DNA from 3 places in the Methylocystis sp. sgz306128 genome. Region 1 is predicted to be linked to each of the others. Evidence: riboswitches for the same ligand, from Rfam matches in the RefSeq annotation. Region 1 holds a riboswitch; each other region holds the start of a gene.
What was found. A riboswitch is a leader RNA that binds a small molecule or an ion and turns the genes downstream of it on or off. The one in region 1 is predicted to bind thiamine pyrophosphate.

Region 1 (2,223 bases):
TCAACAGTGAATTGAGACAAATTTCAGACCGAGGCTTGAAGAATCATCCATTTATCCTTTAAAACCTTTTTCAGGGCCAACGCCAGCCCGTCGGCCGCGGCAGTTGACGCAGACTGACGGAACTGATCAAAGATTTACCCTGCTGGCCCGGAACTGGCCGGAACATGAATTCCCAACGTTGTTGCTTCCCGCTTCAACACAAAAGATTGGTTCGCTGCCAACATCCATGAATGCGCGTGAACAAAACGATTTAATTCTGGCGGTTGCCGAACGTCGCGACAAAGCGGCGTTCACAAGTCTATTTGACTATTTCGCGCCACGCCTCATCTCCTACCTGCAACGGCTTGGCTCGGATCAGGGCATGGCCGAAGAAATCACGCAGGATGTGATGCGTTCGCTCTGGCTGAAAAGCGACCAGTTCGACCCGGCCAAATCCTCGGTCGCGACCTGGATCTACCGCATCGCCCGCAACCGGCGCATTGATGGCCTGCGCCGCAACCGGATGGAATTTGTCGACCCGCAGGATTATGCCTTCGATCAGGAGAGCGAAGACCCCACGCCGCACGAGGCGCTGGACACATGGCAGCGCGAGCAACTCACCCGGCAGGCCCTTTCGGCTTTAAACCCGGATCAGCGCGAACTGATCGATCTTGCATTCTATCAGGATATGTCCCACGCGCAGATCGCCGAAAAAACCGGCCTGCCGCTTGGTACGGTCAAATCCCGCATCCGCCTCGCCTTCACGCGTCTGCGGCTCCAGCTGAAAGAGCTCGGACTGGACGAATGAACCCTCCGGGCCAATTGGTCGCGGCGCACGCGCCTTATCCAGCTTGCCATTTACTGCGGCAAACGCCATATTCAGCCTATCCGAGGGGAGCCTGAAAGGGCTGAGAGGTGGGAAACCACGACCCTTGAACCTGAACTGGGTCATGCCAGCGGAGGGACAGGATCAAGCGGCCAGCCTGCCCCGGTTTTTTTGCGGCCGCATTGCGCCCTGCAAAGGGCATTTGAGACAAGGGCTCACATTGACTGCACAATCTCGCTCACAAGGGAACAGAGCACCTCGCTACAAGGCGCTGCTCCCATGCTGATCAGAATTTTGGGCGCCGGAGTCGCCGGACTTTGCGCCGCATTGGCCTTTGCCGAACGCGGTACGGATGTTGAAATTGTCGAACGGCGCGGCGCGGCCGGCTCGGGCTGCTCGCATTACGCCGGCGGAATGCTGGCGCCCTGGTGCGAACTGGAAAGCGCAGAGCCTCTTGTTGAAACATTCGGCGTCGAATCCATGGCCTTCTGGCAGAGACATTTTGGCCCGCTGCCCGTCAACGGCTCGCTGGTGGTGGCCCAGCCGCGCGACCTGCCGGATCTTCGGCGCTTCTCGCGCCGCACGCACCATTTTGAATGGGTGGATGGCGGCAGAATCGACGCTCTGGAACCTGACCTCGCCGGACGCTTCGATCAGGCCTTGTTCTTCAAAGAGGAATCGCATCTCGACCCGCGCCAGACCATGGCGAAAATGACAAAAAAACTGACGCAGATGGGCGTTGCGTTCCGGTTCAACACTGAAGCCGGCGATGTGACGGACGAAGCGGATTTCACAATCGACTGCCGCGGTCTGGCCGCCCGCGATATCCTGACAGACCTGCGCCCGGTCAAGGGCGAGATGCTGCTGTTGCGCACCGCCGAAATTAGCCTTGCACGGCCGGTACGCATGCTGCATCCGCGCATTCCGGTTTATATCGTGCCGCGCGAAGATCATATTTTCATGGTTGGCGCGACAATGGTTGAAAACAACGAGCGCGGGCGCGTCACGGCGCGAGGCATCGGCGAACTGCTCAACGCCGCCTATGCCCTGCATCCGGCCTTTGGCGAAGCGGAAATCGTCGAACTGGGCGCGGACCTGCGTCCGGCTTTCGCCGATCACCTGCCGCGTCTGCGCCAGCGCGGGCGCACGCTCTGCATCAACGGACTCTACCGGCATGGTTTTCTGCTGGCCCCGGCTATGGCAGAGCGTGCCGCGAAGATTATTCTGGACGGCGCCCATTTCCCCGAGGTGTGTGATGAAGCTTGAGATCAACGGCGAGATTCAGGAAACCTCAGCCACCAATCTGGCCGAGCTCGTCGCGGGACTGGACTTTGGCGAAGTGCCCGTCGCAACAGCTCGCAATGGTGCTTTCGTCCGGGCGGCAGACCGGGCGGCCACGCAACTTGCCCCCGACGACA
Region 2 (2,223 bases), on a different contig from region 1:
GCCTGCTCGATGAGCGTGTCCTTGAACACCTCCCAGGTCAGCTTTACAGGATCGCCGCCCACCTTTTCCAGCGCCTGATAGATCGGCACGGTGCCGATCGGAACCGGCGAATTGCGCATGATCCAGGAACGGATATTGTGGATGTTGCGGCCCGTGGAGAGATCCATCACGGTATCCGCGCCCCAGCGCGTTGCCCAGACCATCTTTTCGACTTCTTCCGCCACGCCGGAGGTGACTGCCGAATTGCCGATATTGGCATTGACCTTGACCAGAAAATTCCGGCCGATCGCCATTGGCTCCAGTTCGGGATGGTTGATATTGGCGGGAATGATCGCCCGCCCCCGCGCCACTTCCTCGCGCACAAATTCCGGCGTGACAAAATCGGGGATAGACGCGCCAAAATTCTCGCCATCGGCGAGACGCGCTGCTGCTTCCGCATGCGCGCACTCGCGGGCAAGATTCTCGCGCTGTGCGACATAGATCATTTCAGGGGTGATGATGCCGGCGCGGGCAAATTCATATTGCGTGACCATCTGGCCCTCGCGGCCGCGGTAGATCGGGCGCTTGGCCGGGCAAGCCTCAACCAGCTTGTCTTCCGGCAGATCGCCGTTGTCCTCGGGGCGTACGGCGCGCCCTTCAATCACGTCGAAGCCGCGCGCCGCAATCCACGCGCCCCGCACCTGCCGCAAACCGGCGCGCAGATCTATGGCGGCATCCGTTTCCGTATAGGCGCCGGAAGCATCATAGACGCGGACGGGCGGTTCATTCGGATCGCTCAGGGTGATTTCACGGAATGGCACCTTGATGTCGGGGTAAGCGGCACTCGCCGCATAAACCTTGCGTGAGCCTTCAATAGGGCCGGTTGTGACTGCATCCTGCGACGCCAGCAACGGATTGGAAACAGATTTCGTCATGATTTTCCTCGCTATCGGGTTTTCCGGCGCGAGAGAAAGGAAATTTCAGCCTTCAGCCAAACGATCCAGTCCCTTCGCCGGCATGACCCGGATCAGGTTCAAAGGGTCCGGCTTAACGCCATCTCAGCCCAAAAAGGACACCCCTCGGATAGAGCCATCTTTAATGGATCGCGCGCTCAGGTCAAGACAGGAAAGACCGCGCCGACAGTCCGGATTTTTCTCGCCTTTCGGCGCATCAGCGGTTACATCCCAAGCCCGGGGGATTGACGATGACACGATTGCAGGCTGATTTTCTGCTGCTTCTGACTGCACTTATATGGGGCGCGGCGTTTGTGGCGCAAAAAAGCGGCAATGCCGTCATCGGCCCGCTGACCTTCGTCGGCATGCGATTTTTTCTCTCCGGCATCGTCATGCTGCCGCTGATCCGGCGCGAGGCGCGCAAGTCCCTGCCCGCAATGAGCCGGCAGGATATGGGGCTTGCCGTCCTGATTGGCTTGTGCCTGTTTTCTGGCGCTAGCCTGCAGCAGCTCGGCATGGTCACCACCAGCGCCACCAATGGCGGCTTTCTCACCGCGCTCTATGTCGCTTTCGTGCCGTTTCTGGTCTGGATAATTGACCGCAGGCGCCCGCGTACGACAGTGCTTCTGGCTGTCGTCATTTCACTGACGGGAGCCTGGCTGCTCGCCGGCGGCGCGCCGCACGGCTTTGCCATCGGCGATCTCTATGTCGTGCTGGCCGATATTGCCTGGGCTTTGGCCATAGCGCTTGTGCCGATTTTCCTTCACCGGACGCACAGGCCGTTTTTCCTGAGCTTCGCACAATATTTTATCACTGCGGCGCTGGGGCTGGCATGCGGCTTGTGGCTGGAGCCCCAGAGCTGGCAAGGGCTTGTCGCCGCCGCGCCGGCCATTCTCTATGCCGGGCTCATTTCGGGGGGCATAGCCTATACATTGCAGATTGTCGGGCAAAAACACGCCCCGCCCGCTGAGGCCGCGCTGATTTTGTCGCTGGAAAGCGTCTTTGCTGCTTTGGCCGGCGCCATCCTGCTGGACGAACGCCTGAGCCTGACCGCACAACTGGGCTGCGGCCTCATTCTAGCGGGCGTGGTGCTGGCAGAGATCGGCCCCGGACTATGGAATGCCCTGCCCCGCCGGCAAAAGGGCGGAGCAGGCTAGTTCTGCTCGCGGCGCTTAAACCCGGTGATCATGGCCTTAACCAGATTTTCCCGGTGACGCAGGCTGGCGATAATGACCCCGCAGACATGCAGAACCACAAGCACGACCATGCCATGCGCGAAAAAACTGTGCAG
Region 3 (2,223 bases), on a different contig from region 1:
GCGCTCTGCATGAGCCCGCCTGCGCGACCGTGCAAAGCGGCCGCGCGGGACACGCATTCAGGCTGCGCGCGGCTGGCCCTTTTCCAGAACCACATAAAGCGCAAAGGCCGCGATCAGCGAAGGCAATGTCGCGCCCCAGTCAGGCAGAAACCGCAAGAAGCCCTGATAGACGCCAAACCCCGCAACCCAGGCGATTATGGCCGGCCAGACGAGCAGAGGCACGCGCGCCAGATCCGTGGGGCGGCGGAAATGCGCCAGCACGACCGCAAATAGCGGCACGAAAACCGAGCTGATCAGATAGAGAAAATCGGTATATTTGCTCAGAAAGTCCGAGAAATTGGCGATGGGAAGATAAAGCGCCAGAGCCGTGCCAAGCAGCGCCAGCGCCGGGCCAAGACCCCGCACCGGCAGCGGCGTTGCCAGACCATGCCCCGAGACGGCCGCCGAATAGAGATCGGAATAGCCATTGTCCATCTCATCCACCAGAATGAGCGCCAGCGCGCCAGCGCCAACCGGCAGGAGCGTGATCGCCGCCATCATCTCCGCGCCGGGATTGAGCGCCGCGAGCAGAACGCCAAGCGCAAAGCACCAGCCATTGGCCAGTCCGTAGCCCAGCGCCGTGCCGGCAAAGGCGCGCCCCGGCGCCCGGGCAAAGCGCGTATAATCCGAGACCAGCGGCGCCCATGAAACCGGCATGGCGATCACGAGGTCAATGGCCGCGGCAAAGCTCATCGAGCCATCGCCGGGCTTGAACACATTGTCCCATCCGGCAGAAAAACCGGCACGCAATGTCTGAACGGTCAGCCAGGCCAGAGCCAGAACCATCAGGCTCACGCCGATGCCGCGAATGAACTTGCGCACGAAGCCCGTCATCGCCAGCGCCAGCAAGCCGGCCAGCACCAGCCCTACAATGATCGTCAGCGCCGCCGCCGGAATCTGAACGCCGCCCGCGCCCAGCACGGCATGAAGGCCGTCACGCATGACAATAATTTCAAACAGCGCCCAGCCGATGAGCTGCAAAATATTGAGCATGATCGGCAGAAACGCCAGAGACCGGCCCAGTGTCGGGCGGATAAGCCCTGCACTGGAGAGCCCCGTTGCCGCGCCGAGGCGCCCGATCGCGCCAAGAAAAGCCGCACCCAGCACCGAACCGACGATGATCGCGGCAAAAGCCTGCGGCGCGCTCAGGCCCGGCAGCAGCGACGCCCCCGCCAGCATGACCAGCAGGCCGACACCAAGCGAGCCCCAGAGACTGGCATAGTCGAAAAGATCGAGCACGCGCTGCGCCTGCGGCACAGGATTAAGCGATTGATTGCGTTCAGACATGTCTACCCCCATTTATGGGGACATGACGAACGGATTCAGCGTCATAATGTGGGCGCTTCCCTCCGCTGGCATGACCCAGATCAGGTTCTGCGGGTCGAGGACTTGCATCCTCTCTCAGCCGGCACACCGGCACCCCGAGCTATCGGTACAGATTTCACCACGGATTTATCTTGTCAAGATCGAAAGCTTTTCCACATTATGGAAAAGGGAGTGGCGCGATATTCTTGAGACTGCCGCGCCGACATTGTATCAACGCCCCAAGAATGACGATTTAAGTCAAGAACAACAATTAAAGGAGTGACCTATGGCCAGCATGGTGCAGTTGGGCGGTTTGAGCGTCCATCAAGAGCTCAAAACCTTCATCGAAGCGGAAGCCCTGCCCGGCACAGGCATTTCACCCCAGCAATTCTGGAGCGGCCTGGATGCTTTCATCAACAAGCTTGCACCAAAAAATCGGGCGCTATTGGCAAAACGCGACGAGTTACAGGCAAAAATCGACGCCTTTGAGCGTGAAAACCGCGGCAAGCCGCGTGATCCGGCTAAAATCCGCGAATTCCTGACCTCAATCGGCTATCTCGTGCCGGAAGGGCCGGATTTTTCGGTCGAGACCACAAATGTCGACGATGAAATCGCCGTGGTGGGCGGCCCGCAGCTGGTTGTGCCGGTGATGAATGCCCGCTATGCGCTCAATGCCGCAAATGCCCGCTGGGGCTCCCTCTATGATGCGCTCTACGGCACAGACGCCATTCCGGGCGAGCACAAGCCGGGCTACGACGCCGAACGCGGGGCCAAAGTCATCGCATGGGCGCGCAATTTTCTCGATTCCATCGCGCCGCTGACATCGGGTTCCCATGCCGATGCAACGCTCTATGCAATTGAGGGTGACGCGCTTGTCGT

Region 2: linked by a shared signal. The riboswitch ahead of thiC (phosphomethylpyrimidine synthase ThiC) and the one ahead of thiO (glycine oxidase ThiO) in region 1 are both predicted to bind thiamine pyrophosphate.
Region 3: linked by a shared signal. The riboswitch ahead of AC0N03_RS15205 (purine-cytosine permease family protein) and the one ahead of thiO (glycine oxidase ThiO) in region 1 are both predicted to bind thiamine pyrophosphate.

The regions. Positions count from the first base shown of each region.
Region 1 is NZ_JBVYWO010000005.1:14,793-17,015, reverse strand. Features, by position in the region: gene AC0N03_RS09690 (sigma-70 family RNA polymerase sigma factor) at 227-787, shown strand; TPP riboswitch at 861-962, shown strand; gene thiO (glycine oxidase ThiO) at 1,085-2,071, shown strand; gene thiS (sulfur carrier protein ThiS) at 2,061-2,223, shown strand, end outside.
Region 2 is NZ_JBVYWO010000003.1:262,993-265,215, forward strand. Features, by position in the region: gene thiC (phosphomethylpyrimidine synthase ThiC) at 1-914, opposite strand, end outside; TPP riboswitch at 966-1,069, opposite strand; gene AC0N03_RS07365 (DMT family transporter) at 1,184-2,089, shown strand; gene AC0N03_RS07370 (cytochrome b/b6 domain-containing protein) at 2,086-2,223, opposite strand, start outside.
Region 3 is NZ_JBVYWO010000013.1:50,106-52,328, reverse strand. Features, by position in the region: gene AC0N03_RS15205 (purine-cytosine permease family protein) at 58-1,326, opposite strand; TPP riboswitch at 1,367-1,473, opposite strand; gene AC0N03_RS15200 (malate synthase G) at 1,631-2,223, shown strand, end outside.